Regions from separate parts of the Paenibacillus sp. sgz302114 genome, predicted to be linked through region 1. Evidence: riboswitches for the same ligand, from Rfam matches in the RefSeq annotation. Region 1 holds a riboswitch; the other holds the start of a gene.
What was found. A riboswitch is a leader RNA that binds a small molecule or an ion and turns the genes downstream of it on or off. The one in region 1 is predicted to bind S-adenosylmethionine.

Region 1 (15,742 bases):
TCGGAATACGCTTCAATTCCCTGTGCGTTCATATCCTGAATCATGGTCTCCCATTTATTCGGATCGTCGTTATGCTCGATGAGATGGAACATCCCGTCCGATACCGCATAAATTTTACTCACGTTTGCTCTAGAGGTACGCCCGTATTCCATAGAATGCTCCAGCTCCGGCTCTCCGTTCATAACCGAATAGCCTTCTAGCGTATTGGCTCGATTACGGTTTGCTATGCTTAAAGGGAACAGCGCTTCATTCACTTGCTCCTTTGATAATCCTGATTCCGTAAGCTCTTTCTTCTTATTCAGAGTCAATTGGTCAAAGTAAACCACTTGATTGCGCGTCAGTACGCGCAAGCTGTTATCGGTATATTGAATGAACAGCATGCAGTCTCCGCTTTGCACATATTCAATATGCTTCTCATGAATGCGCACAACGGCAAATACAGCGCCCCACATCTTCCATTTGCACGTCAAATCAACATTGGCTTCAGTCATATTCTCTCTTAACTTCCGGTTCGCAGTAAGAACCGCTTCTCTCAAATCCAAGTTGGCGTCTTGTGCATGCAATGCCGAGGCAAGCAATTGGGCAGCGATATAGCCGCCTGTCCGGCCCTGATCATCTTTGTATCCCAGCATCGAGGATACACCGTCAATCACCCCATAAACCTGACTGAAGTGATTCACCGCCAATGCATCTTCATTCGGCTTAGCGCTGCCTGGCCTAGTGTGACTTTGCACATGGAATGGGTTCAATTTCCGATACACTTGCTCCCATCTGCCTGCATGATTGTCATGAATATATGTAGGCTTAAAGCCCAGCCTTAAATAGATCTTGATCGCGGATAGGCGAAAATCATCCGTTTCCAATACCGCTCTCTCGAACCCTTCGCTTCTCATCTGCTGCAGGACAGCAAGACTTACGGAATAACCTAGCCCTTTGCCGGAATGCTCGGGGTGAACGCCTACCATATGCACATACCCGCAATGCTCGCCAAACTTCTCTGCATGCCAAGCACAAGCGGTCGCAACCGGCGTATCTTTATAACAGATAAAGAGCACCCGCTCCGGCTTAAAGAAGGGGTTGCTCACGATCGCCTTCTGAAACTCTCTCCCCCAGCCAAAAGCTGATTCCACAATCTGCTCCCAATGCTTGTCATCACCTGGCTGATAATAGCGAAGCTCGTATCCAGGGGATAGCTCTAGCTCCGGCAAATCCGCCAAATCTTCTCTTTCCATCACGAATTGCGGCAGCAATCTCTCTTGGTTCATCGTCGCTCCTCCTATTGGCCAGTGCTGCGCTTGTTAAATTTCGGGAAGGTCATGACCTTCCCATTCTCAGCGACGGATTGCATCGATAACGGAAATACGGAGCTCCAGGTCACCGCGTCGTAAACATCCATAGACGGCTCCCGTTCGCCCAATATAACCGAAACAAATTCTTCAAGCACAAAGAAGTCTCCGCCTCCATGTCTTGCCTGTGAAGCTTGTTCCGCCCACTTTGTCCAAAGTGGATGATCATACTCCGGCTGATAGCTGCTTAGCGGCCGCCATGCGGTTTGCAGCTCTCCGCTCTCAAGCCATTGATCGGCGCTGGAAGGCGACCGGTCTCTTAACCAAATCAAGTCCTCTTCTTCTTGATAGCGCCCAGACTGATACGCCCCTTCCGTTCCCTGAAGAACATAATGCTTTGTATTATGAGGTCTTGGCGACGACCAATCTACACGCAGATTAATAAGTACGTTTTGTTTGGTCCGCAGAACCGTAACCGCAGAATCGCCTTGTTGCCAGAAACCATCCTGTGCCCCAGGGTGATCCTGTCCGAAATACTCGTCGCAAAAGTTTCTGAGCGCGCGGGATTTGGAAACGAAGGTAGCCATGCTCTCCAGCTCATCGCCGTTTAGCCCAATCCATTGCGCAACGGGGCCAAGCGAGTGAGTGGGATAGTTCATTCCGTTATACTCTTTATGAAGCTTCCCGCGCCAATTCAATGCGCCATTCGGGTTGTGAAGAATATGTCGCAGTTCATGGATGTAGGCGCCTTCCATATACGTAATTTCACCGAACATCCCCTTCTGCGCCATATGCTTAACTGCCAAATTGGACCGTGTATAACAATAATTCTCAGCCATCATATAGACAAGACCGGTTTTCTCCACCGTTTCAACCAGCTCATAAGCGTCTTCAAGCGTATGCGCCGCAATCACTTCGCTCAGCACATGCTTGCCCGCTTTCAAAGCAGCAATCGCTTGCCTCGCATGCAGGAGCATGGGACTTGCGATAAGGACCGCATCAATGGAAGGATTCTGCAGCATTTCGTCATAATTATGATACGTCTGAATGTCAGGATATTGTTCTTTCCACGTCTTCAATACTTCTTCATTCAAATCACAAATGGCCGCCAATTGGACTTTGTCTGCCAGCACAGCAAGGGATCGATTGAAGCTCGTCCCTCGATTTCCACCCACAACAGCCAACTTCACCGCTCGAGTACTCATAAATGAATAACCTCCCGTTATAATAGCAAGGCTTCCTACCGCATGAAATCATGTTGTAGGAAGCTCTAGCTAACGCCCGTTTGAACGGATCTCTTATTTCAAAGAGCCTTCCGTCAATCCGCTTACAATATGTTTGTGGAAGAATACATAGATCATGATCATTGGAATCGTGATGATCGTAAGCGCTGAGAATAACAGCTTATAATCCGTCACATGCTTACTCGAGAATGCGAGCAATCCTACAGGTATCGTCTTGAGCGTGTCGCTTTGCACGTAGAGCAATGCAAGCAGCAGCTCGTTCCATGAATTCAGCGAGGAGAAAATCGCAACGGTTGCCAAGCTTGGAATGAGCAATGGCAGAATGACACTCCAGAACATTCGCAGCTCTCCGCAGCCGTCAATTCTCGCCGCTTCCATCATTTCCTTAGGAAGGGAATCGAGATACGCCTTAAGCAGGAAGATCGCAAGCGGAAGTCCCATCCCGACATAAGGTAAAATAAGCGCCCAATACGTATTCTTAATATGCATGTGTTCAAAAAGATAGTTTTGCGCAATAAAGAAGGACTGCAAAGGCATGAATAAACCAAACACAAACATCAGCAGCATTGTTTTGCTTCCCTTGAAGCTTAACTTGCTAAATGCAAATGATGCTAAGCTTGCAAAGAGCAAGATAAACGTAACCGTAAGCGAAGTTACGATTAAGCTGTTCTTCACGTAAATGTTCATGCCGCCGATTTTCCAAGCTTCCGTCCAGTTATGGAAGTCGATATGGGTAGGCAGGGAGAATGGCTTATTGAATATATCTCTATTTACGCGAAAAGAAGAAAACAACATCCAAATCATCGGATAAAAATAAATCAGCGAGAACAAGCTCATGAATACATAATAAACCAATCGAAAACCGATATGACTGCCGCTTTTGTGCGCTTCGTATGAACTAGCACTTGCCATGTTGAGCACCTCTTTCATTCCATCGACTGCATCTAATACTCCAGTGTTTCATTACGCTTTAACAAGTTCAATAATAACCCGATACCGACGACCACCAGAGTCATAATAACGGCCAGTGCGGAACCGTAGCCGATGTTTGCATTGGTAAATACAACTTTGACCAAATATGTGGTTACAATTTCAGTAGCATTATACGGACCGCCATTTGTCATGACATAGAACAGATCAAACCCTTGGAAAGCTCCAAGTATACATAACGTAAGGGCGACTTCCACTAAGTTTTTAATCATCGGAACTTTAATTTTGAAGAAAATGTCTTTCTCCGTCGCACCATCTAAGTAGGCCGATTCATAAATATCCTTGGGAATACGTTGAATACCCGCATAGAAGATGGTCATGTAAAATCCGGCATAGGTCCAACCAGACACGATGGAGAGCGCGTACAACGCTGTGTGCGGGTCGCCTAACCATACTCTTGACAAATTTTCCAAACCAACAAATTTCAATACGGCGTTCAATAAACCGAAATCCGAATTATATACAAATCTCCACATGAAGGAGGTAACCAGCATCGGCAGCATAACAGGCGTAAAGAAAGCGACTCGGAATATTCCCGTACCTCGTAAATTCACCGTAATAAGCCCTGCCAGCAGAAGTCCTGCTACGACTTCCAGAAAGATAGTCAATATGATATAGATGAAGATATGCCAATAAGAGAGAAGATAAATATGATCTTGAAAAGCCCGAATATAATTATCAATACCGTTGAATTTCATTGCACCGAAACCGTTCCAATCATAAAAACTGAAGATGAGCGTCATCACAATCGGAAGGAGGATCGTAAACGAGAATAAAAGTACTGCCGGTGCTGTAAAAAGATAGGGTGCTATGCGAAATTTGCGCACTACTTTCAGACCTCCTTATTCATTAATGAATAAGTCGGCGGTTACGTCATAGACGCCGACTTATTGGGCGAAATCTTATTTTTTCAGCGGGGCAATTTTTTCATCCAACTTCTTCAATGCTTCTTCTGGTGTACTTACTCCGCCAAGCACTTCTGCTGTAGCCGAATTAAGCGCATCGGCAACCTCTAGGTTATAACCCGTATCGGGAGGTGACACGACTGTTTTCGCATCATTCATCATGCTTCTCAGCTTCAGATTCATCGGGTTCGTTTCTGGTTCCGATCCCGGTGCAATCATCGATGAGCCAGCCTTGCTCAGCATCGTAACGACTTCAGGCGATTCGAGCAGTTTCAAATAATCAACAGCGGCTTGAATATGTTTGGAATTCTTGTTAACGACGTAGCCTTGCAGAACGCCGATCACGCTTTCTTGATCACCTTTAGCGCCAGCGATCGTTGGCACGTTGAAGTAATCGTATTCCATATCTGGCGCGTGATCGATCGCTCCGGATACGAACCATCCACCTGAAGGATACATGGCAGCTTTCTCGTTATAGAATAACGCCGCGCCCTCGTCGTCGTTGATACCATTGACGCTATCGTTAATGTATTGATTGTCCCAAATTTGCTTCGCGTAGCTCATAGCCTTAGCAAATTCCGGCGTGTTGAACGGCGCCTTCAATTCCATTGCATCAGCATAAGCTTGTTCACCAACGACTCTGGAGATCATATGCGCGTTCCAGTTGCCAGCGGTCCACAAATCCTTGTTACCCGTAGTAATCGGAGTGATGTTGGCAGCTTTAAGTTTCGCGCAAACAGCCATGAACTCGTCCCACGTTTTAGGAGGCTGCAGCGACAGGTCGTTAAACATTTTTTTGTTATACCAAATGACATTCGTTACTTGAGCGTCAGTTGGAACCATGTATTTCTTCCCGTCGTACACCATGCCTACGAAGTTACCTTCCGCAAACTTGCCTTTGAGTCCATCTTGCTCCAATGCCTCGGTCAAATCTGCTGCAAATCCATCATGCACTCTCGTTTTAAGCCTGTCGCCTGCCCATTCAAAATAGATATCCGGTGCATTTTCACCATTCAGCAGGCTTGGCAGCCCCATCGTTTGATACAGCTGTGGATCCTGAAGCACAAATTCTACCGTGACGTTCGGGTGCTGCTTCTCATACATGTCTTTCACTTGATTCCATACTTTAAGAACTTCATCGCCTGGAGAGCCGTCGGCTAGACGGATCGTAAACTTTTCATTGCTGTCCGCATTGGCTGTGTTTGCTGTATTAGCTGCATTGCCGGTATTCTTTGCGTCGGCTGCATTCTCTGAGTTTGAATTTCCGGAACAGCCGGTAAGTGCTGTAAGCGTAGTAGCGACTGCAAGTCCAATGATTGCTTTTTTCATGTGTAAATCATCCTCTCAATTTGTTATTTCGTCGTATAGTAGTGGTCAAGCACTTTGTTCAAGAATGAAAAGAGTACATCGGCAAAAACGTATGTCAGATCACTGCGATACCGTTTGTTATTATCGCGAACTTTCACAAAATCATCTGCATGTTGACTTCGAATATAGTCGATGCAATCTTGCAGCAGCGCGCAGCCAGCCGAATATTTAACAAGCCAGCGATGCAGCTCCTTCTGCAAATCTTGATTCTCCATATTTCCAGATAATAGTGCATGTGCAGCGAAGCTCATTTTCGTTACGAATCTCTCTAATTCATCGATTGCTAGTTTCCGATCCCCATAAAAATACGCAAAATTAAATCGAGTCAATTCAGCGGCAAGCATCGGCGAGTCTGTGAGATACAGACAGGAGTATCTTACATTGTCCGCGAATTGGAGCATGTACTCGAAATCCGTAAAGCCGACCACCTCCCTCAGCGCATCGCGCCAGCTCTCTTCCGGATCGTATTGCTCGGGGTTCCATAAGTAAGATGCGATCGTGGCATAAGAAATTTTGGAGCTTTCGGCATACTCCATCCCGTTAGCGATAACCCCGCGAGAGAATCGGTACAAATGACGATCTCTTTCTCTGTACGGGCCGATATGCATCTCATCGGTCATTTCCACATCGTTTACCGGATAGTTGTCCCAATAAAGCGGTTTGCGATGGGTGCTTTGCGTAAATACGGCAGCTTCGCTAATCGTAATTTCAGGGGAGCAGATATTGCGGCCTGTCCAGAAGAGATCGATGCTTGGATGTATCCGGCTTCCCAGCTGCGAAATATAACGTTCATTGCCCTTACCCCAATATTGCGTAGGGCAGACAACGAGGCGAATTCCAGCATCCCACTTCATAATTTCCGCATAGAATCGATTGACCAATTGAACGTGTGCTTCAACTAAATCGCTGAATCGCCCAATATCCTCTTGATGTTGAAGATGCTCTGGAATGTCATCGAGCAGTAGACAGAAGTGCTTCACGCCGAGCTCATGGATTTGACTTACCTTGCGGACGAGCGACGCAAATTGTTCCTCGCTTGAATAACGCATGGAGAGCCCTGGAGCAATGGAATAATAAAAGTCGAGCCCTAGCGCAGCAGCCTCGTAAAAAACGGCACCTAGTCTTTCGTAGGATTCTTTATCGTAAAGCTCCTGCCAGCGCTCGCGATGATACTCGTCGTCTTTCGGGCCGTACACGTAGGTATTCATATTGTTCGAAGCAATGAAGCGAAGCATGCTTAGCCGCTGCTCCTGACTCCAGGGTTGCCCATAGAATCCTTCGATGATGCCTCTGATAGCAAACAGCGGGTAATCGTACTTAGCGCCTTGCCGCCATTCTCCTCGCTTGTTCATCTGACCGAGCGCATTCAAAGCGAATCTTAAGCCACGGTCGCTCGAATACGTGATTTTCACTTCGCAATGTGGCGGCTCGCCTGATACCTCCAACTGATAAATCTCATCCGATACCGTATTTGTTTCCTCGATATAGGTAAATCTAGCATCCGTTGAATGAGAGGCTGCAATATGAATTTCACCTCCTTGATCTCCGAGATACGAAAACCCGTTACTGTCACACCAGCCCCGAATTACCGAGCCGTTCTCTCCTACTGAAGAGATGGAAGGATATGTGGTCATAAGCTCCGAATCACTCCTTTAAACTTATCGATGAGACGACGATTATGCTCATCCCCATTGTCCATATTGCTGCTGGCGAATAAATCCGGCGTTACTTCGCGCTGCAACAAGATATTGACGACTTCCGCGACGATCGCATTCACGATTAATGCTCCTGATACCGTAGAGGTTGGAGCTACTTTGATGCCCAAACCCGGAATGTTAACCGAGGCATCACCGATACAGCCGTGGTTATCAATGACGACATCGCTTACTTCATGTAGTCGCTTGCCGCTGCTGTGCCTTGACGACGCTGCCTCAGCATGCTTGAGGCTCGTAATGACGATGACCTTTAAGCCGCTAGCCTTGGCTTCTAGTGCCATTTCAATATTGACGGCGTTTCTGCCTGAGTTCGATGCAATGATGATGACATCACCAGAGCACGCAGCTTGCTGCTTGAAGATCACTGCAGCTAACCCTTCCAACCGCTCCAGATCCGTGCTTTGCACCGCATTTCGGTGCAGCATCAAGCCTTCCTCCAATATCGGATTTACGCTTGCAAGACCGCCTGCCCGATAGAACAATTCCTCTGCGAGCATATGGGAATGCCCCGTTCCGAACGCATGTAACGTTCGACCTGACTCAATCGCATCGGCAATCAGCTTCGCAGCCTGACTCAGATTGTCTTGTTCCTTTGCTTTCAACGTTCCGATAAGCTCTAATATGCCGTCTATATAATGCAAACCCGCGTTCATTCTACTCCTCCTTCAGCATTTCGTAGGTTAATTTCATGCGCTCTTGAATCGATGGCGCAAGTACGATGTTCCCTTTGTGAAAACAAGCGAAGATTGCGCCAAACTCCGGAGGGCAATCGATCAACTGAACCGTAGATAGCGGACAATGCCGCTTGAGTAGACCTTTGAATTCTTCGAAAATCGTGCTGTTTTTTCTAAATACGCTTCCGCTCGCGCCAATGGGCACGCCTCGGATGTTCAATCGTTTCTCAAGCTCGATCGCATGAGCCGCAAGATCGCGAGCGGCCTGCTTCACTAGCTTCAGAGCAGCTTCATCTCCTTGTTCGGCGCATTTCGCAACCTCGGAAGCAAAACCGGCAATAATGTGCTTTTCTACTGGAGGATTATAAAATTTATCAATAAGATCCTGAAGATCTCCTACAGCGTAATATCCTTTAAGCGCTTCCTGTAATGTCGTGGCTTTCGCCATTCGATCCTCGGCTAGAACAGCTGCTTGAATGCCCTCAATTGCGATATGATAGGCGCTTCCATAATCTCCGAGTAAATGTCCCCATCCCCCAATAGTCAGGAGTTCATCCGTGTATCCCTTTGCCATTCCCATCGATCCGGTTCCGCTGATGATCAGAATTCCCGGTCTGCCGAGCGTCATAGCTAGCAAAGCAATATAGGAGTCGCTATGCATATAAACGCTTCTACTCTTAATGATGCCTCCGGTGAACTCATCGATCATGGAAGGTGACGCTTCCTGGCTGAGCGCTGAGCTTCCGATGTAAACGCTATCAAAAAAATCAATTTTTATTTGTTCCATGATCTGTTCAATGATTTGCGTAAGATGATGGCGTGCTCGCTGCATCCCTAAAGCATAATAATTAATCGATTCGCCAATTACCTTTGCTAAGACATTTCCCTCCCTATCAACTGCGATCGCGGTCGAATGGGTGCCACCACCGTCAATGCCTAGAAAAACTTCTTGTCTTAACATGCAACTACACCCCTATAAAAAACCGGTAACTTTACGCATCATATGTTACGACTTCAGTTTAGAACAGGTTGAAGTGACGGGGTACTGAGGGAGGATGGTAAATCCTATCTTTGTATGCGCATCTGCATCACGGAAATCTATCACCTTTTGACATAGTCAATCTTAATTTGGTAATTATGTCATCTCTTCTGTTTCAATCACGGTAAAGTCCAAGTGACAGCTAATAAAAAGAGCCGTACGACTCCGTAAGAAGCCATACAGCCCTAGAACAAATCCATCATCTGTTGTTTTAATCGCGCAGCGCTTCCCGCAACACTCGGCCGTCGAAGCTCCTCTCCTCTTGGAGGCCGATCAGCCAGCAAACTGTCGGGGCGATATCCACGATGCCACTAGGGATGTCCGATACAGCACCCTGGTGAAAGCTGTTCCCGACGGCGAGGCAGAAAGCATGCCGGTCGTAGGGGCTGTTCGTCCCATGGCTTGCGCGAAGGGACGTAGAGGAGGTCAGTGCCATCGTCGTCCCCGGCACGCCGTATTCATTCGGCTGGTGTGACCATACCGGCTGAATTGCGAAGAGAGGAGCGCGGCGATGCGTAATCGGTCCGAGCAGCAGCTCCAGCGGCAGCACACCGGGAAGATCCCTATATTCGGGAGAGCTTACATACACCTGCTCGCACCACGACTTCGCTTGCAGCCAAGCAATGAGCGCGGCTGTATCCTGCAGCGAAGGTTCCTCCGTCCCATCGGGAGCGGCATACACATAATGGCCCGCTGCAGCGAATTGCTGCGCCAAGCCTAATTCCTCGCAGCCTTTTCGCACATGCTCCTGCAGCGAGCCCTGAGCTTGAATCGTCGAGTGGCCGTGGTCGCTGATCAGGAATAGGTCCAGCTCATCCGTCAACCCTTCCCGTTCTATTGCTCTAAGCACCTCTGCTACACATGCATCGATAAGTTCCAATGCCTCTAGGCTTTCCGGCGAGCCGAGCCCATAGTCGTGTTGGCTGGCGTCCGGCTCGGACAGCCACAGAACCATAGCTTGATTCTCGGGGTTCTTCAAATGAACCTCCGTTAACGCCCGCGTCGCCCATAGAGCACGTTCCCGCTTCACGTGCGACTCCTCCGGGCATACTTCTCCGAGCTTGATATGCAGCTGCCGAAGCTGTTCGATTCCATAGGTCGATGATGGATTGATCACTTGCTCCGGATGGTTCAAGTTCCATAGAAGCGAAGCTCCAGGGGAGCTTGACGCAGATACAGCTAGCTTTAACCCCTGCGCATGCAGCCGGTCTCCCAATGTCGGAGCCAGAATGAATGGCTCTAGCATCGCCTCTTTATAGGCCAACAGATCCCCGTCGTCGCCTGTCTGGAGGTACCCGTCGTCGCCGAAGCCGGGCACCACCATCAGATTGCTGATGACCCCGTGGCGGCCAGGCAGCACACCTGTAGTCAAGGTAGTCATGCTGACACGTGTTTCTGTTGGGTAGGCAGCCTGGAAGGCATTCAATAACGTCCCTCGCTGGATCAGCGCTGCATAAGTCGGCATCCGCATCAAATCCACATGATCTGGACGCAGTCCGTCTGTTCCAATGACGAGTACACGCCGGCTCATAGGATCACTCCTTCGACAACTCCTTGCTTGCTCAGTCTGATCAATGAATCTCCATATGGCTCTGCCTTTAGCACGAAAGGAAACCGATTCAGACTTAAGCACAAGTCAAAGTCCTCCGGCGGTGCGGAAGCATCTGCCGTATCGAGAAATTTACCTGTTCTGCTCTCGAACTGCAGATAATGGACAAGCGCTTGGAAGTCGTTCGGCTTGCCTTCCAATTCGTTCTTTACATATTGCGCAAACAAGATGTCCTCGTCGGCCTCTTCCACAGCCCCCCATCCCATGCAGACCAGAGAAACCTGCTGCGGATTCCGCAAACGAATGTAGTCAATAATGGCCTGTGCGTTGACAAAGCTGCCCGTAATAATCTCGTCGGCATTCACGGCGTTGACGATACCTTGCGTTCCCGCGCTAGTCGTATGTACGACCGTCCGGCCATTGAAGTCGACATCTTGAATGGAGAACGGCGAGTTTCCGTAATCAAAGCCTGGTTGAATCACTCCCCCGCGCTCTCCAATCAGAATGTAATCCGGATGCTCCTGCTTCAGCTGGTAGGCAGTATCCATGCTCCCGACCGGCAGCAGGTTCTGAACTCCGCCCGCTGTCACGTAGCAGGCTACCGAAAAGGCCCGGAACACGTCGATTATGACGGTCAAACCACGTGCTTGTCTTGCTCCTTCAACATAGTGAAGAATTTGAATATCCATGCGGTCTCTACGCCCTTTCTGTATTTTTATAGATTAAGGCCATCCAACAGTTCCCCGATTGTGGCATATACATAATCCGCCTTCGGCCAGTCATTAGAAGCACGATTAGCAAGGCTAGCCGTATTGGCATACTCTGATCTGATCCATACCGTATGCATGCCTGCATGTTTCCCACCGGTAATATCGGTATCATAATTGTCTCCGATCATCACGCTTTCCCGTTCGCTACAGCCGAATGCTTGCATGCCGTAAAGAAACAAATGCGGTTCAGGCTTCCCTACATACTCCGCTTTCCCGCCCGATACCGCTTCGATCGCGGCAATCAGAGCGCCCGTTTCCGGTATTCGCTCCCCTCTGCTGCCAGGGTGGCAGCCATCGGCGTTAGCTCCAATAAGAAGAGCTCCGCGGTCCAATTCTTTGGCAATTCTCTCCAACGTTGCGTAGGAGAACGTAATATCCCGCCCAACCACGACAATATCGGCCTGCTCCTCAGCATCGAGTGGCAGCAGATCATGTCCAGCTGCTGCTAACGCGGCACTCAGCCCAACACTGCCAACGGATTTCACGCGCTTATTGCCGTACTTCGTCTTCAAGTAGAGCCCCGTATAGTCGGTAGCCGTAAATATATGCTCAGAGGGAATATCTAAGCCCAGATTGTGAAGCTTTACCTTAACTTCATGAGCTCTAAGCCGCGAATTGTTGGTAATAAAACCAACCTTCTTTCCTTCCTGCTTAAGCCTCTCTACTAAAATGTCAGCGCGTGATGCCAGCGTTTCCGTAAAATAAACGCAGCCATCCAGATCGAAAAAAAATGCCTTTACCTGATCAAACAGCTCGCTTCCCTTCGTAAAACTTACGCCCATCCAATTCTCACCTCCTTAATCGAATAAAAATCAAAAAGCTCCCAACAAAAAGACACATGTAAGGACATGGCCTCATTGTTGGGAGCTTTCTCTTCGTCATCACTCCAACAGATGAACATCAATTTATAGTAAACTGGATTCGTTTAATTGGTCGAACGTAATATTCCAAAGCTCTTTATTGCTTACCGACAAAGAAGTCGCCCCTGCGTCCAGAGCTGCATTCACTTCTTCGCAGGTTTGAATGAGACCGCTGGCGATAATCAATTTATCATTCAGCGATTCCGAGAACGTGCGGATTACTTTATCAATAACGCCTGGCATCAATTCAATTCCGTCAGGATCGATCTGCCGGCATAGCTTCAGACCATTCTCGAGCGAAGCTGTATCAATGATGAACAGGTGAAGAATACCATACAATCCGAATCGCTTCGCTTCCTTGATGATGTGGCTCTTGGGAGAAATAACACCATCCGCTTCCGCATACTTTGCAATCCATTCTAAGCTCTCACGGTCTGTACTAGACAAACCCTTAATCAAATCAAGGTGAATAAAGGCTCCCTTGCCTGCCTCCTTCGTCAAACGAACGGACTGTACAAGCTCGGTTACGGTGCCACCCATAAAAAAAACATTATCGACTGGGCTACTCAAAGCATCCGCAAGCTCTTCCGGTCTTCGGACAGCCGCTATAATGGGGTTTCTTCCAACCTTATGTAATAGTTGCATGGCTATGCCCTCTTCTATTAGGATTTCACCCAAATCCTATCTTAGGAATTGAATCTTGTCAATCCATGCCGGATTTGAAATCGCCGATTTTACATCCGCTTCATAAGTGCAATTAATTTTTCAGGATCGTGGCTTGATTATTTGTAAGCTCCTATACCGAATAATGGAATACCAATTAAAGCAATGAGAGGCAACTTATCAAAACTGCCGTTTTAAAAAGAAACGTATTCTTGCGCATGATTAAATAAGTATTCACGATCCCAAGCTCCTCGAAACTCTTTATCATTTAAGCCCAGGCTGATTTTTCCGATTATATCCATTAATACCGATTCAATTAATTCCACTCTAACATGACCCCATGTGTCTTGCTTTAATTGAGGGTAGCTGATGCTTTCAACCAAGGACAAACCTTTTATTCGCTGAAAAAGTGTTGCCCACATCGTCAAATCTCCCGTTAGGCTTTTAGATGAAATCACAAATTCCCTGAAACCAACTACTCCCGTATTTGTGGAAATCGCAATTAATCCGGAAATATCCGTCTCTTCTCGAAGCTGCAACTTTTCTCTAAACTTATGATCAAATCGGAAACATTCTATCCGGGTAATCCTGCAGTTCTGTAAATTAACCGAACCTTTGTTAGGAATCATAATCGCCATATTGTCCTTTTCCTCCCATTTCGAAGTTAATTCCATACATGAAAACAAAAAAAATGACCTTCTCTGTAAGTAAGAGAAAGGTCATTAGCATTCATTCGCAGTCATATCCTCACTCTTATCTGCCAGATTCGCTTTGCAAAGCGTTTCCGCAAGAATTAGCACCGTGCATTCCTTTGTATAACAAAGGTTTGTCGGTTGCCGGGTTTCATCGGGCTAGTCCCTCCACCTGCTCTTGATAAGAAAGTTACATATATTCAATTATTTCAATAATACACCTACTGAAGCTGTAAGTCGACCCCTTTCGTCGCATCGCGCTGTAATAATTCTCTCGCGAAAGCTTCCAGTTCAATAGATTTGCCGCCCTCCAAACGAGACACTTCCGCCGCGAATGCCATCAAATGACTGCGCACAGATGCCGAGGCCGATGTCAATGTCTCTTGACAGCTGTAGTTCCGGACATCGTTTAAGAAGCTGCGGACGATACCGGCATCCCCACCGCCATGACCGCTTGTTTGTGTCGGAATTGTAATTTCGGTTTTCTGGTGCGTTAGAAAATCATACAAAGTGATCGTATTGTCATCTCCGCGCAGCTCGCCTCGCGTGCCCATGATTTGAATTCTGCGTTCTTGATCAAATGTAAAGCCGCACATGCTAAACATCGCGGTCGCGCCGTTCGCGAATTCCATGCCAACCACTTGGTGGTCTACGACGTTATTATCGCTGCGATAAACGCAACGGCCATAATTGGTTTCACGCAAGCCTCTCACAATATTTTCTTTCGTTAGCTCAGGCGTGAAGTGGCGCGCCCAACCCATATACTCCTTGCTTAAATAGAACCGCGGCGCTGAATATGGACAAGTTGATTCCACCTTGCAATCGAGACAACGTTCGCTGGAACCTTCTGGTGCATTCGCAAGATTGAAATGCATGAGTGAGCCATAAGAGTTTACGCGTACGCAGGGCTGATCCATTAACCAGGACAAGACATCCATATCGTGACATGATTTCGATAAAATCATCGGACTTGTCGTGTTCGAGTTGTTCCAATTGCCACGCACAAAGCTGTGTGCGATGTGCCAGTAGCCTACATTTTCATTTAATTGGATGGAGGCGATCTCACCGATGCGGCCTTCCTGCAGCAGCTGCTTAATAGTACGCCAGAATGGCGTATAGCGCAGCACGTGGCAAATCGAGAGCAGTCTGTTATTATCTCGTGCGGCTTGCTCCATCTCCAGGCACTCTCGCGGGTCCGGAGACATCGGCTTCTCCAGCAGTACGTGATACTTCTTATTCAATGCCTTGAGAGTTGGCTCATAATGCATCTTATCCATTGTACAGATAAGCGCAATGTCTGCTAGTTGATCCTCTTCTAGAAGCTGCTCCCAGGATTCATAGCATTGATCCGCCGGGATCTCATAATCCTGTGCAAACTTCTCACGGCGATACTGATCCGGTTCGGCTACCGCAACGAATTTCAATTCATAAGGGTAGTCTAGAGCGAATTGAGCGTACGCGCCTACTCCGCGAGCGCCTGCTCCGATTAAAACAGCTGTAAGTTGTGTGATGTTATTCTCCTCCAATGTATTTATTTATGCAAAATGACCCTTTGGCTTCTTGCCTATCCATCGCTCATCTACTTTATCACTAGCAGATTGATATCTAGTGTCAACGCTCAACCGATAATGGTTAGTCGTATTCTCGAGCGAACAGTGCATCAGATACATGCCGAATATAAGTACATCACCGGCGCGGAACTCGGTCGTCGCCCATTTCCCACCGAATTTCTCCGTAATGACGAGAGGATCGTCCGTATAATGGCCGACACCATCGCGATCAGAGTCTTTCTTTCCATAGGTGCTCTTCAAATCTTCAAAGTTATGAGAGTTCAGGCAAATCGCAAGCCCTCCCATCGCATAATTAATATCTCCAATTGGGGACCAGACGGTATAGAGATTATGAGTTCCTCTGCCCATGTAGATGATATCGTAGTGCGCGCCCGTGAAATCGCCTTTGCCAACGGCCCGCAGCCACTTGTAGTGGT
Region 2 (15,742 bases), on a different contig from region 1:
TGATATTGCGACTCGTGAGATTTTCTCCGTGTGCGTGGACGAGAAGCTCGGCATCAACGGCGAGAACATGGTTTATCTCGATCTGTCTCATAAAGATCCAAAGGTGCTTGACGTGAAACTCGGCGGCATCATCGAAATCTATGAGAAGTTCATGGGCGATGACCCTCGTAAAATCCCGATGAAAATCTTCCCTGCGGTCCACTATTCGATGGGCGGCATGTGGGTCGATTACAATCAAATGACGAACATTCCCGGCTTGTTCGCTTGCGGTGAATGTGAATATCAATACCACGGCGCGAACCGTCTCGGCGCGAACTCGCTGCTCTCCGCTATCTATGGCGGTATGATCACGGGTCCTAAAGCGGTTGAGTACATTAAAGGCCTTAAGAAATCAGCTGAGGATATCTCTTCCTCGGTGTATGACCGTGCGAAGAAACAGCAAACCGACAAGTATGAAGGTATCCTCGCAATGAACGGTACTGAGAATGCATATGTGCTGCACAAAGAGCTTGGCGAATGGATGACCAACAACATGACGGTTGTTCGTTTCAACAATAAGCTTGAAGAGACCATTGGGAAGATCAAAGAGCTGAAGCAGCGTTATGCGAACATTAACATTAACGACACTGCGCGCTGGAACAACGCAGGGGTAGCGTTCACGCGTCAGCTGTGGAACATGATGGAGCTTTCAGAAGCTATGACGCTTGGCGCTCTCATGCGTAACGAGAGCCGCGGTGCTCACTACAAACCGGAATTCCCGGATCGTAACGATGAAGACTTCTTGAAAACAACGATAGCTTCATGGACGCCAGAAGGTCCGCAAATCTCGTACCAAGACGTCGATGTCTCGCTCATTACACCGCGTAAACGCGACTACTCCAAGGATAAATAGAAAGGAGAATAACGATGGCGGAAACAGCAGTAGCAGCCAAAAAAGTGAAGCTGATCATTACGCGTCAAGACGCTCCGAACAGTGGATCGTATACGGAAGAATTTGAAGTTCCTTATCGCCCGAATATGAACGTCATTAGTGCGCTCATGGAAATCCAGCGTAACCCGAAGAAAGCGGGCGGCGAAGACACGGCTCCAGTATGTTGGGAATCCAACTGCTTGGAGGAAGTGTGCGGCGCTTGCTCCATGGTTATCAACGGCAAGCCGCGCCAAGCGTGCAGCGCGCTCGTTGACAAGCTTGAGCAGCCGATTCGTCTTCAGCCGATGAGCACATTCCCGGTTGTACGTGACCTTGTCATCAACCGTGAGCGTATGTTCAATGCGCTGAAACGTGTAAAAGCATGGATTCCGATCGACGGTACGTACGATCTCGGTCCTGGACCGCGTATGGCAGAGACGAAGCGTCAATGGGCATACGAATTGTCCAAATGCATGACTTGCGGCGTCTGCCTCGAGTCCTGCCCGAACGTCAATGACCGGAACAGCTTTATCGGTCCTGCGGCGATCTCGCAGGTTCGTTTGTTCAACGCGCATCCAACAGGCGAAATGAACAAGGAAGAACGTCTCGAGACGCTCATGGAAGACGGCGGTATCGAAGGCTGCGGTAACTCGCAGAACTGCGTACGCTCGTGTCCGAAAGGCATTCCACTGACGACTTCGATCGCAGCGATCAACAAGGATACGACGAAGCATTTGTTCAAGCAATGGCTAGGTATGTAGCTTAGAAGCATAGGATGGCTCCCGTGGTGGGGCACTTCGAACAGGAATTACGATTAGCGCTCCCGTGGTACTTCGTACCAAAGTCGCTCTAATTCGTAATTCCTGTTTCTTCGTTTACCATCAAAGTCGCCGGCGCTTCTGCGCAGCGCAGAACACGCGAAGCGTGGCTCTGCCCGCTCGGCGCGCTGCGGCAGCCTAACTGGGTTTGCGCTCCCGTGGTGTTCCACCAAAGTCGCTCAAACCCAGTCAGGCTGGAGCTCCCGCTCCTTGGCGCTTGCATGCGCCTAATACAAAGAACCCGCTCCGTCCATAGGACTTTGCGGGCATTGCAGTGATCTTTGGTCACTGCTTTTTGTATTTTCGATCACGCTTCGAGATAGCCGAACTCGGCTAACGAATCGTAGCAGCGCTATTTGGCCCCAATGGGGGGATTAAGATTTCTAAGGAACTCCAGCGGCGTTATTTGCTTCATTTTGAAGTAAAGTAGGCTGGATTGAGCGCAATAGCGTGTCCTGAGTTCGTTAGAACGAAAACAAAGCCATTTTGGAGCAAATAAGGTTTATGGAGTTCGTTAGCGCCTGCTGATACTCGCAAATCGCACCGTTTCCAGTTTCTAGGTCTCCGACCCTGCCTCCGCATATAACTCTAGCTACTTAGCCAGCAGCGCCAACTATTTGCGCTAACTGTTAGCGCGCCAACTGCGATCAACCGCTTAGCCCTCCTAGGAGCCAGCCCCAAAACAGCAAAAAAGCTGCCGTCGGTAACGGCAGCTTCTAACACCAATTTTCGCCCCAATCCTGAATCGACTGGATAACGGGTTCTAGTCCCCGTCCTTTCTCTGTTAACTCATATTCAATCCGAACGGGCATCTCCGGATAGACATTTCGTTTAATAATATCGCAATGCTCAAGCTCTTTCATCCGGTCGGTCAGCATCTTGTCGCTCATCTCCGGGATTTGTTCTTTCATCTCTTTAAAACGCTTCGGCCCACCAAGTAGAACGCGTACAATCATGCCGGTCCATTTCTTGCCAAGTAACTCAGTTGCACATTCGTACTTTGGGCACATTTTGGAATAATCCACGTTATCACCCCTCTTTCTCTTACATCCATTGTAACACATGACCTTTTAAAAGGGCAGTAGTTAAACGACTCGCCTGTCAAAATACTTGCTATTAAATATTTACTATACTTTAGTGAGTTATACACTTTAGTCATATTTTATCATAATTCTTATGATCGAGTCCTCTAATGCCGAAATATAACCTAGTATGTTGCAGAGTTACCCGTTATAATACAGGATGGATTAGCTGCTTGTATCCATTTACGAACCTACCTGAGGTGCAAGATGACAGACAACTGGGGTTTTTATGAACGCCGTTCAATAACGGAGCATATGCGTGTTCTGGTCAATATTGGCTACAAAGACACGCATCCGCTCGCGGAATATGACGAATTATTATCCATCACAATTAATTTGTATCCGGTACGTGCTAATAATCGCACGAATCGGAATTTTGTTAAGCAGCTGGAACAGCTTGAATCGATGCTGGAGCATTGGCTCAAGCTTACAACCGGCGCGATTTACATCGGACGAATCAATGCTGCAAGACGGCTTGAGTTCTATTATTACTTGGACAGCAGTCGGTTGAACCAGCAGGAGCTGGACGAATGGCTGGAACAGAATTGGACTTATCGCGCGCAGGTGTATCGTAAGCCGGATCCGGAGTGGACCTTCTATACATTTATGTTGCCTGATGCGCTTGAGGAACTATTTATACACAATGCTCAGATGATCTATGCACTTATTCATAAAGGTGACGATATCGGACAGCCGCGCAATGTGTACCACTGGCTGCTGTTTCGGGAGGATGTAGACAGGCGGGAAATTACATTGATGCTGGAGAAGCGAGGCTATGTGATTGAGAAGGATAGGGAGGGAAAGCCGGATCAAGGCTATCCCTATCCGCTCGTCATTAGCCGCTTCGAGGATGTGCGCCTGGATACGGTCAATGAGCGGGTGCGCGAGCTGCACAGCTTGATTGAAGAGAGCGGTGGCCGGTACGAAGGCTGGGGCTCTGTCATGAAGCTGTCGGCGATTAATCGGCTGCGCCGTTCTATGAAGCACTATCTGGAAGCAGCAGAAGCGATTGTAAGAAGGCTGTTCCCAGGACGTAACGCATAATCCACCGGCACCGCCCTACAATCGAATGAGAACAAGGCCGGCAATCGTCATGGCAAAAGCAATCCACTGTTTCGTGCTAAGCCGCTCGCGATAGAGCACGATTGAGCCAACGGCGACGACGAGGCTGTTCGCTGAGAAGATTGGTCCGGCAATGCTAGCCTGACCCGTCTCGAGCGAAATTGCGTACAACTGCAGCCCGCCATAAGAGAACAGACCGGCAAGGATGCCCCAGCGCATACCGATTGCAGCAGAAGAAGAAGCAGAAGAAGCAGAAGAAGCAGAAGAAGCAGAAGAAGCAGAAGAAGCAGAAGAAGCAGAAGAAGCAGAAGAAGCAGAAGAAGCAGATGCTGCAACAGTAGGGCGAAGCCCTTCTCTCGGACGATCGCTCGGACGATCTCGTGGTACAGCCGGCAGTCGTTCTTTCCATGACGCCCAAGCGAACCATATGATCGACAAGCTGTAAGCAACGAATAAAATCGGCGCACTTTCGAGCCCAAGCTCATCTGTTACTTTAAGCCCGCCGTTACGGATGGCGAACAGCACAATGCTGATGCTGACGTAGAAATACCATCGCGATTGAATCAAAGCTTGCTGCCGTTTGCCCCTCATCGACACGAGCACGACTGCGATGAGCAGCAGCAGAACGCCGCTCAGCTCAGTGCCGCTCAGCGGTTCATTGTAGACGAGCAAGCCCAGTCCGATGACGAGTACGATGTTCATATTCGTCAATGGAGAGGTGAGGCTGGCAGGCCCGCATTCCAGCGCTTTCATGAATAAGGCATTGCCAAGCGCAGATCCTGCGCCAATGAGCAAACCACCGAGCCAGACGCGCGGATCGCCGAGCGACGGCAGCAAAGTATGCTCCAAGGCGGCATGAACGCCAAACCCGCAAGTGCCTGAAATATATAGCCCCAGCAGCAGATAGGCGGACGAACCGCTCTGCATTTGGGACACTTTCATCCACCAGCCCGCCAGTCCGAAGAGGACGGCGCTGCCGACGGCTGCTGCAAACCACATCGCTCGCCACCAACTTCATCTAAAAAAATTTGTTACACAATTGAAATATTCCTGTTACGCGCCCATTACAATTAGGGGGTACTATAATAAACAAGACCCCCTTTTTTAATCATATAAATTCGGACCTGCGCTTGCAGGTCCACTTTTTTTTTATAATGCCACGATGACCGGTTGCTTCTTCTTGTAATACACCCACTCTTTAAAGCCGATTTCCTTGAGCCGCTTCGCAACAAGCTCCCATTCATCGCCGACCCGGCTAGGGCGGTGCGCATCAGAGCCGAACGTTACGGATACGCCATAATGCAGAGCACGCTCCAATATCGCGTCGGAAGGGTACCAGCCGCCGACATCTTTCGTTGAGCCGGAGGTGTTGATCTCAATAGATACGCTGCTCTCGGCGATTGCTTGCAACGTAGCATCAATCGCATCATCCGTATTAATAGCCGAGAAAGCCGGATAATAGCCTTTCATCGCATCAATGTGGCCGAGAATTTGGAACATGCCGCTGCGAGCGGATTGCGCGATGAGATCGTAATACTCGCGCTTTTGCTCCACTTGCTGGGCACTCGATTTTCCTTTCCAGCGGTTGCGGTTAAAGATGCTCACCCCGCCTGAACGATGAACAGACCCGATAATATAATCGAATGGATACCCGGCAAAGATGTCGCCATACAGCTTCGCATGCTCGGGGAAGAAGTCTGACTCGACGCCAAGCAGTACGTCAATTTTTCCTTCGTACTTCGCCTTCAATTGCAGGACCTCATCTACATATTGGGCGAACTCGCTCTTCGCCATTGTGATGCCGGGATTCTCATGATCGAGCTTGCTGCCAAAGTAAGGGGAATGATCGGATATCCCAATAACGCCGAGACCTTCACGAATGCCGGCCTTTATGTAATCCTCAATATTGCCGTCCGCATGTCCACATCTGAAATGATGGGTATGTAGATCGAATTTCAAATGAAATCCCTCCTTGGATAACAATCATTCACTGCTAATGAACTGGTCCTCAGGCATCCCTTTCAAATCGCTAAGAAATTGCTGCATGGCAGAGTTGATGTACCGCCCTGACTTATAGACAAGGCCGACCGGATGACTCATGTCGAACTCATTCACTTTAATACGGTTCAGCGTGCCTAGACGGACTTCGTTGTCAATCGACAGCTTGGAAACAACGGCTGCGCCGAGATTGATCTCAACCATCCGTTTCACTTCCTCGCTGCTCGAGAGCTCCATGACGATGTTCGGCTGCAGGTTGAATTTACGGAAAATTTGATCGAGAAATCTTCGTCCTAATGTATCCGGAGACAGCATAATCATGGGAATGTCCTTCAATGATTCTACTGTAGTATGCTTCAAATGGGCCATCGGATGCTCAGGCGCTACGACGAGCTCATACGTGTCATAGTACAGAATTGAAGACTCTAGATTCGGATTGCGCTCCGACAGATAAGTGATGCCGATGTCTACGGTGCCGTTCTCTACGCTGGTCATAACGCCGGAAGAGGGCATGGAGTGGATCGTTGTTTTGATCAGCGGGAACTGGTTCTGAAAATACGACAATACGCGCGGCAAAATCTGAATGGCGATGGAAGATGTTGTTCCGAGCACGATATGGCCCTGCGGTGTTTGGCTCAGATCGGACAGCTTCTGCTTCAGATCCTCAACGATGGCTAATATTTTTTCGGCATGCTCGAGAAAGACCTGACCACGGTCGGTTAAGGTGACAGGCTGATTCCGATCGATTAGCACCGTTTTAAACTCATCCTCGAGGCTTTTGACTTGTGCGGATACAGCCGGCTGCGTTAAGTTAAGCAGTTCACCCGCTTTACGAAAGCTCATCGTTCGTGAGATCGTTAGCAATGTTTCGAGCTGGTTAATGTTCACGGAATCGAATCCCTCCTTAGTGATTAAAGATTTTTATCACAGTGATTTAAGTATATCGGAAAAATAGGCGGACAGCAAAAAAAGACCGAAATACGAGTGTGATTTGCAGCTTTAAAGGAATAAAGCAGGATATACCCCTCCACCTGTCGAAAGGTGTTGTTGTCCAGAAGAAGCCCCATTAAAGAGCCCTTAAAAAGGAGCGAATTGACGATGAACACGAAGGCCGTACGCAGTTGGATTATGTACGATTGGGCCAATTCGGCGTTTGCCACGACTGTGATGGCTGCGGTAATGCCCGTCTTCTACAAAACGGTGGCTGGTGCGAATCTGGAAGGCAATACGGCTGAGAACTACTGGGGGTATACACAGACGATCGCGATGATCTTCGTAGCGCTGCTATGTCCGGTTCTGGGCGCAATTGCAGATTTTGCAGGCTCCAAAGTAAGGTTTCTATCCATCTTCATGGCTATCGGTGCACTTGCGACGGCTGCGATGGGGCTGGTCGGCGAGGATGACTGGCTGTTCGCGTCGATTCTCGTTGTTATTGGGACAATCGGGTTCGCTGCGTCCAACACGTTCTATGATGGGCTTATTACGGAAGTGTCGACGCCGGACACGCTCAACACGGTAAGCAATAAAGGGTATGCGATGGGATATTTGGGCGGCGGGCTGCTGCTGCTCATTAATCTCGTGATGATAGAAGGCTGGGAGAAGCTCGGCTTTCCGAGCAAAACGGTCGCCACACAAATTGTGTTCGTCACTGTTGGTATTTGGTGGATTGTGTTTTCACTGCCGATCATGAGGAATGTCAAGGAAACGCCTCAAGGAACAGCTGCAGGTGTCGGAGATGCGATTCAAAGAGGCATGCAGCGCATTGGTGCGACGATTCGCACACTAAAGTCCTATCCGGAGCTGCTCAAATATATGGCTTCGTTCTGGTTCTTCAATGACGGAATCAACACGGTCATCGTCATGGCGACGATTTATGGAGCTGGCATTGGCATTGAGACAAGCGATTTGATCGCTGCGCTGCTCATTACACAGTTTGTCGGATACCCATGCACGCTGCTCTTTATAAAAGTTGCCGCTCGCCTAGGCATTAAGAAATCGCTCTATAGCTCCTTGTTTGTCTATGTCATTATCGTTATACTTGGATTTTTCATGGAAAGCGCGCTTCACTTCTACTTGCTTGCGGTAATGGTCGGTGTCGTTCAAGGCGGAAGCCAAGCAACGGCCAGATCGCTCTATGCAACGCTAGTTCCGCCTTCGAAAACAGCGGAGTTCTTCGGTTTCCTAAGCTTATCGAGCAAATTCGCTGCGGTGGCGGGACCAGCCGTGTTCTCTATCGTTGGCAGCATTACCGGCTCGAGCCGGCTCGGCATTCTCGCGCTGCTGGCGTTCTTCATCATCGGTATCATACTGCTCGCTTATGTGAATATCGAGAAGGGGCGCGAAGAAGCCGTTGCGCTGGAACCAATCAAGTAGGAAGCGTCCCGGGCTGCTCCGCTAAAAAAGGGCGGCTGCAGCTGGTTCACCTCAGACATACGATTCAGGAGGCAAGTATGAAAGGAACAACACATCTGGCGATCGGAATCGCCATCGGGGTAGTGGGTGCTGCAACTCATCCGATAACTCCGAAGAATGCGGCCGTCTTTCTGGTCGTTGCAGCATTCTCCGCACTCGCCGCAGATCTAGACGGCACGAGCATGCTCAGCGGGAAGCTGAGCAAAGCGGCGAAGCTCATTCGGGAGCTTCTGCTATGGGGCGGCTTGCTGCTGGCCGGAAGCGCGGTGTATATGTATGCGGCGCGAGGGATCTTCTATCCGCTCTTCACGGCGGGGGCGGCTGCAGTTCTACTGCTCGGCTTATTGTCTCGCACTGGAGCGATCCGCAATGCGCTCGTCAGCGCAATTGGCGGTATTCTGCTGTACACCGGTTTCACGACTCAAATGAACTGGCTGATGGGACTGGGTTTATTCATTGCGTGGGTGCCATGGCTGAATCATCGAGGCCTTACTCATACGGTGTGGGCAGTTATGGCATGGGGAGCGATCGGATGGAGCTTGGAGCAGCAGCTCGGCATTCCAGGGGTTGCCTACACCGCAATTGGCGGGTATGTTTCGCATCTTGTCGCGGATACATTAACGCCGAGCGGCGTCAAATGGCTGTATCCGCTGACTAAGAAAACGTTCAAGGTACCGTTTCTATAAGAGAGACAGATCGCAGGGGCTATTAGAGCAAGGAATGATAGCCGTCGATGAACACTTTTATCGCAAGAATCAGGAAGATCAGTGCGGAGAGCAGCGATACGGCGCGAACGAAGCCTGTGCTTGCCCGCTTGTGCGAGATGCCGGATACGATGGCGATGAATGTCGACCAGGCAAGTCCTGCTGCGAAGAAGCCGATGATGAATGCAGCCATAGGTCCTGCAGAGTGAACGTTCAAGCTCGCAAGAATCGGACCCGCAGCAACAGCGAACCAAATGATGACGGTCGGGGAAGAGAGCGCAAGACCAAGACCCCATGCGAATTCCTTCTTGTTTGCACGGCTGCTGTCTTCATCGCCGCTGATCTGGATCGGATCGGGTTTGATCGTTTTGCGAATCATCTGGAACGTGAGATAGGAGAGCACGATCGTGCCGCCAATCCAAAGAACCCATTTGACGAGCGGAATTTGAAAAATAATAGTCACGCCAAGCAGCGCCAGCAGCAAATACGTCAGGTCGCCGAAGCAGGAGCCGAAGCCGAGCATGAAGGAGCGCTTGAACCCTTTCTCCAGCCCGGTCTTAATCATGGCGACATTGACGATGCCAAGGTCGAAGCAGAGCGATAGTGAGAATAGAAAACCTTTGATAAATGCGAGTGCGAGCACCATACTACAACTAACAACTCCAATCTCGTATGTATAAGCGAAGAGGCTCCCCAGGCGGCAATTGCGACCCGGGAGAGCCTCTTTGTTGCAATAGCTGTTACAGCCAATCCTTCTTGCGGAAAATATAGAACATGCCGAACCCCAGGAATAGCATGAACGATAGCAGCAAATAGGAGCCGCCGTGCAGATGGAGTCCGGGGATATAGTCAAAGTTCATCCCGTAAATGCCTGTAATGAAGGTCAGAGGCATGAATATCGTCGTCAGTGCCGTAAACACGCGCATGATTTCGTTCGCGCGGTTCGCGACGGAGGACTGATATGCCTCTCGTAAGTTGCCCATCAGGTCGCGGTACGTATCGAATGTCTCGGCAATCTTTACGGCGTTCTCGTAGATGTCGCTGAAGTACTTCTGCAGCTCGTCATCAATGAGCTTCAGATCCTTCTTATTGAGCTTCGCGATCAATTCCTTCTGCGGGCCAAGTACTTTCTTCAGCCACAGAATCTCGCTTCGAAGACCGATGATCTCATTCAGATGCGACTTCTTCGTGTGCACCAGAATGTCTTCCTCCAAGCTCTCGATACGCGCTTCAATTCGATCGCCAACGAGGAAGTAGTTGTCGACGACAAGATCGACAAGGTGATACAGGAACCGGTCAGGACGGCTGACCTGCTCCTCCAGCAGAATCGGCTTCAACGCACGCAGTTCGTTAATCTTCTGCTTCGTAACGGTAATTATATAATGACGCCCCAAGAAAATATTCAAGGCACGCAGGAAAATTTCTTCATCATCAAATCGGATGCTGTTAATAACGATAAAATAATGGCCTTCATGCTCATGAATCTCAATCTTCGGCCGTTGCTCCTCCTCGCTCAAACAGTCCTCGACGGCCAGTTCATGCAAAGCGAAGATCGGCTGAAGCACAGCAAGATCATCCACATCCGCGTCGATCCAATAGAAGCCTTCGTTCGGCGGGTAGACAGCTTGCTCAATGTCTTCGATCGGTGTAAACACACCTTGGTTTACGAGACGAATTTTCATCCGCGTTCCTCCTCTCATAACGATGTTACACATTCCCGGATACCGGCAAGAGGAATAGAACGGGCGCGAGCGCCAAGCAAACCATGATCGCCAAAAGCCTGCTACGAATAATGTATCGTGAATAACGGCAGGGGTGCAGGTGCGAATATGGAAGGCTTGTTGTTCGGTCCGGTGCGCTTATGTCCTCTATGCTGGTTATCAATGCGGTTGTCCGCAGGCCACGGGTCGCCTTCCATAATCGTAAACACCCCTTTAAACACGTTTAGTTAGTAAATGAGAAAAATTCACGCGATTCCAAGTGAGCGAAAGCTCCAAAAACCTTGGAAATCAGCGCAATTCTTGTCTAGTATACTCCGACAATGTCTTTCCATACAAGCACAAAGTAACGGAGCGCTCTACGTAATACCATATGCCGGGAAAAGCCTGTGGTTACGCGGGTTTAGCCCATGATTTCAGGTGTGCTTCTTGACGCGGAAACGCGAATCATTTAAAGTATGAGTTAAGAATGACCATAACCGAATAAGCAAGCTTTCTTATCAAGAGCAGGCGGAGGGACTAGCCCGATGAAGCCCGGCAACCGGCGTGAAAACGCACGGTGCTAATTCTTGCGGAAACGATTCAGTTTCTGAGAGATGAGAGGCGCATGAACTTTACCAATTTATGCCCCTCTCTGTCAGAGAGGGGCTTTTTTCGATTAGCGCTCCTTCTTCGAGAGATACGATAACAGAACAGGAGAGAGTAATATGCCAATTAAAGTGCCAGACCAACTGCCGGCGAAAGATATTTTAACGAATGAGAACATCTTCCTCATGGATGAGTCGGTCGCTTACCATCAAGATATTCGTCCACTGCGCATTGCGATACTAAACCTCATGCCTACGAAGGAAACGACAGAGACGCAGCTGCTTCGCCTCATCGGGAATACGCCGCTTCAGGTGGAAGTTGTGCTGCTGCATCCGAAGACACATACGTCGAAGAACACGTCGAGCGAGCATCTGGAGTCGTTCTACAAGACGTTTGAAGATATCAAGCATGAATACTACGATGGCATGATCATCACCGGTGCCCCGGTCGAGACGCTTTCTTTTGAAGAAGTGAACTACTGGGAAGAGCTGAAGGACATTATGGACTGGTCCGCTCGCAAAGTGACCTCGACTTTCCATATCTGTTGGGGCGCACAAGCAGGACTGTACCACCATTACGGCATCCAGAAATATGATCTCGATGAGAAAATGTTCGGCGTCTTCCCGCACACGGTCGAGAAGAGGAATGTGCCGCTTGTTCGCGGATTTGACGAGATGTTCCTCGTTCCGCAATCCCGCCATACAGGGGTGCGCTATGAGGACGTCGCTGCTGTGGATGATCTGGAGATTCTTTCGGTTTCCGATGAAGCGGGTATCTACCTTGCAGCATCCAAGAACGGGAAGCAAATTTTCGTCACAGGCCATTCGGAATATGATCCGTCCTCGCTGAAGTACGAATATGACCGGGATGTTGCAAAAGGGATGGACATCGCCTTGCCGAAAAACTATTACCCTAATAATGATCCTTCGCGCCAGCCGCTGTCCACGTGGAGAGCACACGCGAACCTGTTGTTCTCGAACTGGCTGAATTATTATGTTTATCAGCAAACTCCGTATGATCTTGGAGCAGGCATTTAATCAAGTGAATATTCAACAATAATCGGTGAGAGGAAGTCATAATCAGATGAAAATTGAAAGCCGTTTAGCGCAAATTGGATCCATTAAAGAACCTGTTACCGGAGCAGTCAGCTTCCCGGTGTATCAAGCGACGGCCTTCCGTCACCCGCGGCTTGGCGAAAGCACGGGCTTCGATTATGCACGTACGAAGAGCCCGACACGGACGGTGCTGGAAGAAGCTGCGGCTGAGCTCGAATCCGGCGACGCGGGCTTTGCCTGCAGCAGCGGCATGGCTGCGCTGACGACTGTATTCTCGTTATTTAGCCAAGGTGACCATCTACTGGTTTCCCTTGATCTATATGGCGGTACATACCGTCTGCTTGAGAAAATCATGAGCCGTTTCGGCGTAACCGCATCTTATGTAGACACGAATGACATTGATGGACTTAGCGAGCTGTGTACGCCTGCGACAAAAGCGATTCTGATCGAGACGCCGACGAATCCGCTCATGATGATTACGGACCTTGAGCGCGTATGCGCTTGGGCCAAATCCAAAGGGCTGCTGTCGATCGTTGACAACACGCTCCTCACTCCGTTCTTCCAACGCCCAATCGAGCTTGGCGCAGACATTATCGTGCATAGCGCGACCAAATATCTTGGCGGCCACAACGATGTGCTGGCTGGCTTGATCGTAACGAAAGGCAAGGAGCTGTCGGCTCAGATGGCTTTCCTGCATAACTCGCTCGGTGCGGTGCTTGGCCCTCAGGATTCCTGGCTCTTAATGCGCGGCATGAAGACGCTCGCGCTGCGGATGGAGCGCCATCAAGCGAATGCAACGGCGGTTGCTAACTGGCTGCTGACGCATGAAGCGATTGATGATGTGTACTATCCGGCGCTGCCGCATCACCCAGGCCATGAGGTGCAGAACCGCCAATCCTCCGGCAATACAGGCATCTTCTCGTTCCGTCTGAAGAATGCTGCTTACGTGGAGCCGATTCTGCGCCACATCAAGCTAATCGCATTCGCAGAGAGCCTTGGCGGCGTTGAATCGCTGATGACTTATCCGGCGGTTCAGACCCATGCGGATATTCCAATCGAAATTCGCCAGAAGATCGGCGTTGACGACCGTCTGCTTCGTTTCTCAGTGGGTATCGAGCATGCCGATGACATCATTGCAGACTTGGCGCAAGCATTCGAAGCAGCAAAGCGCGAGCTTGGGGAGGCATAAGAACACGATGGCAGACAACAACCAAGAGAAGAAATTTGCGACGAAGCTGATTCATTTCGGCTCTGAAATAGACGAAACGACAGGTGCCTCTAGCGTTCCGATCTATCAGGCATCGACGTTCCATCATCATGATATTCATAACCCGCCGACGCATGATTACAGCCGTTCCGGCAACCCGACGCGTCAAGCGCTTGAGGATTATATCACGCTGCTCGAAGGCGGCGTGCGCGGCTTTGCGTTCGCTTCCGGCATGGCGGCAATCTCGACGGCGTTCTTGCTCTTCTCCACAGGAGATCACGTCATCGTGACAGAAGACGTATACGGCGGCACGTACCGCTTGCTGACGACGGTGTTGAACCGCCTCGGCATTGAATCGACATTCGTAGACATGACGAATTTCGAAGCGGTGAAGGCTGCGCTGAAGCCGAATACGAAGGCGGTCTTCATTGAGACGCCGTCGAATCCGACGCTTAAGATTACGGATATCGCTACAATTGCAGCATGGGCGAAAGAGAATGAGCTCATTTCGCTGCTCGATAATACGTTCATGACGCCGTACCATCAGCGTCCGATCGAGCTTGGCGTAGACATCGTGCTGCACAGCGCGACGAAGTTCCTCGGCGGCCACAGCGACGTGCTCGCAGGACTTGCCGTTGTCGCAACGGAAAGCCTTGGCAAGCGGCTGAAGCAGCTTCAGAACGGGCTGGGCACCGTCCTCGGCGCGCAGGAGTCATGGCTCTTGATGCGCGGCATGAAGACGCTGCAAGCGCGTATGGAGCACAGCGAGAAGAGCGCGCGCAAGCTGGCGGAGTGGCTCGAAAGCCGCTCGGATATTACCCGCGTCTTCTACCCTGGGCTTAAGGATCATCCAGGACGCGAAATTCATGAGAAGCAGTCCAAAGGCTATGGCGCTGTCGTTTCCTTCGACGTTGGTGACGGGGACCGTGCGAAAGCGGTATTGAACCGTGTGACGCTGCCGCTCGTTGCGGTAAGTCTTGGCGCTGTTGAAAGTATTTTGTCATACCCGGCGATGATGTCGCATGCGGCAATGCCGCGTGAAGTACGCCATGAACGCGGAATTACGGACGGCTTGCTGCGGTATTCGGTCGGTCTCGAAGATATTGACGATCTCATTGCAGATCTCGAACAAGCGCTCAAAGGCTAATTTAAGCGCAAATAGAGCGATACGCGGCAGTCCTAGCGGACTAGCCGCGTTTTTCGCCGTTTAGGCTTGGCTTTACGCGGGCAGTCGCGAAATGACGTAAGTGAATCGTTTGTGGTAGTATAAGTTGAAACCTTACTGGGTACGGAAAAAGTGAAAAGTGGATAGAGAAGGAGGTCTCCCTCGTGCAACAAGTAGATCGTATTTTAGACAGGGCACTGCAAGGAGAACGACTCGGGCTCGAAGACGTAGTAACGCTATTTGAATCCGAGGAAATTGAGAAAATGGGCCATGTGGCGAATCAGCTGATGCTAAGGCATCATCCTGATCCGATCACGACATTCGTAGTAGGACGCAACATTAACTATACAAACGTATGTGACGTGTATTGCCGTTTCTGCGCTTTCTATCGCGCTCCGGGATCGGCGGAAGGCTACGTGCTGCCGGATGAGGTGATCTTGCAGAAGATCAAAGAAACGATGGACGTTGGCGGTACGGAAATTCTGATGCAAGGCGGCGTGAACCCGAACCTGCCGTTCACGTACTACACGGATCTGCTGCGCAAGATCAAGCAGCATTATCCAGGCATTACGATGCATTCCTTCTCCCCTGCGGAGATTCATAAGATGGTAGCTGTATCTGATGGTTTAACATTGGAACAGGTCATGCGCGAACTGAACCAAGCAGGCCTTGACTCGCTTCCAGGCGGCGGCGGTGAAATTCTCGATGACCGGACAAGACGGAAGATCAGCCGTCTGAAGGGTTCTTGGACCGACTGGATGGATGTCATGAAGACGGCTCACCGTGTCGGCATGAACACGACGGCGACGATGGTTATCGGCTTCGGCGAGGAAATGGAAGAGCGAGCGCTTCACCTTCTCCGTGTACGTGATGCGCAGGATGAGTGCATTGCGAATGGTTACAACTCCAAGGGCTTCCTCGCGTTCATTCCGTGGACATTCCAACCGGAGAATACGAACATGAAGCGGGAGAAAGCGACGCCTGAGGAGTACTTGAAGACGCTCGCGATCAGCCGCATTACGC

Region 2: it holds a riboswitch for S-adenosylmethionine, as region 1 does, so the genes downstream of both, metA (homoserine O-acetyltransferase MetA) here and AC0LWF_RS15355 (hypothetical protein) in region 1, are expected to answer to the same signal.

Annotation. Positions count from the first base shown of each region.
Region 1 covers NZ_JBVYOI010000005.1:192,814-208,555, reverse strand. The annotation lists gene AC0LWF_RS15415 (GNAT family N-acetyltransferase) at 1-1,265, opposite strand, end outside; gene AC0LWF_RS15410 (Gfo/Idh/MocA family protein) at 1,277-2,491, opposite strand; gene AC0LWF_RS15405 (carbohydrate ABC transporter permease) at 2,585-3,442, opposite strand; gene AC0LWF_RS15400 (carbohydrate ABC transporter permease) at 3,475-4,347, opposite strand; gene AC0LWF_RS15395 (ABC transporter substrate-binding protein) at 4,423-5,754, opposite strand; gene AC0LWF_RS15390 (protein O-GlcNAcase) at 5,778-7,427, opposite strand; gene AC0LWF_RS15385 (sugar isomerase domain-containing protein) at 7,424-8,161, opposite strand; gene AC0LWF_RS15380 (BadF/BadG/BcrA/BcrD ATPase family protein) at 8,163-9,143, opposite strand; gene AC0LWF_RS15375 (alkaline phosphatase family protein) at 9,433-10,752, opposite strand; gene AC0LWF_RS15370 (2-phosphosulfolactate phosphatase) at 10,749-11,459, opposite strand; gene AC0LWF_RS15365 (HAD-IIA family hydrolase) at 11,486-12,322, opposite strand; gene AC0LWF_RS15360 (glycerol-3-phosphate responsive antiterminator) at 12,446-13,045, opposite strand; gene AC0LWF_RS15355 (hypothetical protein) at 13,258-13,701, opposite strand; SAM riboswitch class I at 13,814-13,943, opposite strand; gene AC0LWF_RS15350 (Gfo/Idh/MocA family protein) at 13,977-15,266, opposite strand; gene AC0LWF_RS15345 (phytanoyl-CoA dioxygenase family protein) at 15,291-15,742, opposite strand, start outside.
Region 2 covers NZ_JBVYOI010000002.1:194,068-209,809, reverse strand. The annotation lists gene sdhA (succinate dehydrogenase flavoprotein subunit) at 1-892, shown strand, start outside; gene sdhB (succinate dehydrogenase iron-sulfur subunit) at 907-1,671, shown strand; gene AC0LWF_RS05990 (winged helix-turn-helix transcriptional regulator) at 2,445-2,753, opposite strand; gene AC0LWF_RS05985 (DUF695 domain-containing protein) at 3,018-3,854, shown strand; gene AC0LWF_RS05980 (EamA family transporter) at 3,870-4,871, opposite strand; gene AC0LWF_RS05975 (histidinol-phosphatase) at 5,022-5,831, opposite strand; gene AC0LWF_RS05970 (LysR family transcriptional regulator) at 5,856-6,758, opposite strand; gene AC0LWF_RS05965 (MFS transporter) at 6,969-8,243, shown strand; gene AC0LWF_RS05960 (metal-dependent hydrolase) at 8,321-8,968, shown strand; gene AC0LWF_RS05955 (LysE family translocator) at 8,991-9,632, opposite strand; gene corA (magnesium/cobalt transporter CorA) at 9,727-10,668, opposite strand; SAM riboswitch class I at 11,199-11,307, shown strand; gene metA (homoserine O-acetyltransferase MetA) at 11,412-12,329, shown strand; gene AC0LWF_RS05940 (PLP-dependent transferase) at 12,376-13,536, shown strand; gene AC0LWF_RS05935 (trans-sulfuration enzyme family protein) at 13,544-14,701, shown strand; gene mqnC (cyclic dehypoxanthinyl futalosine synthase) at 14,884-15,742, shown strand, end outside.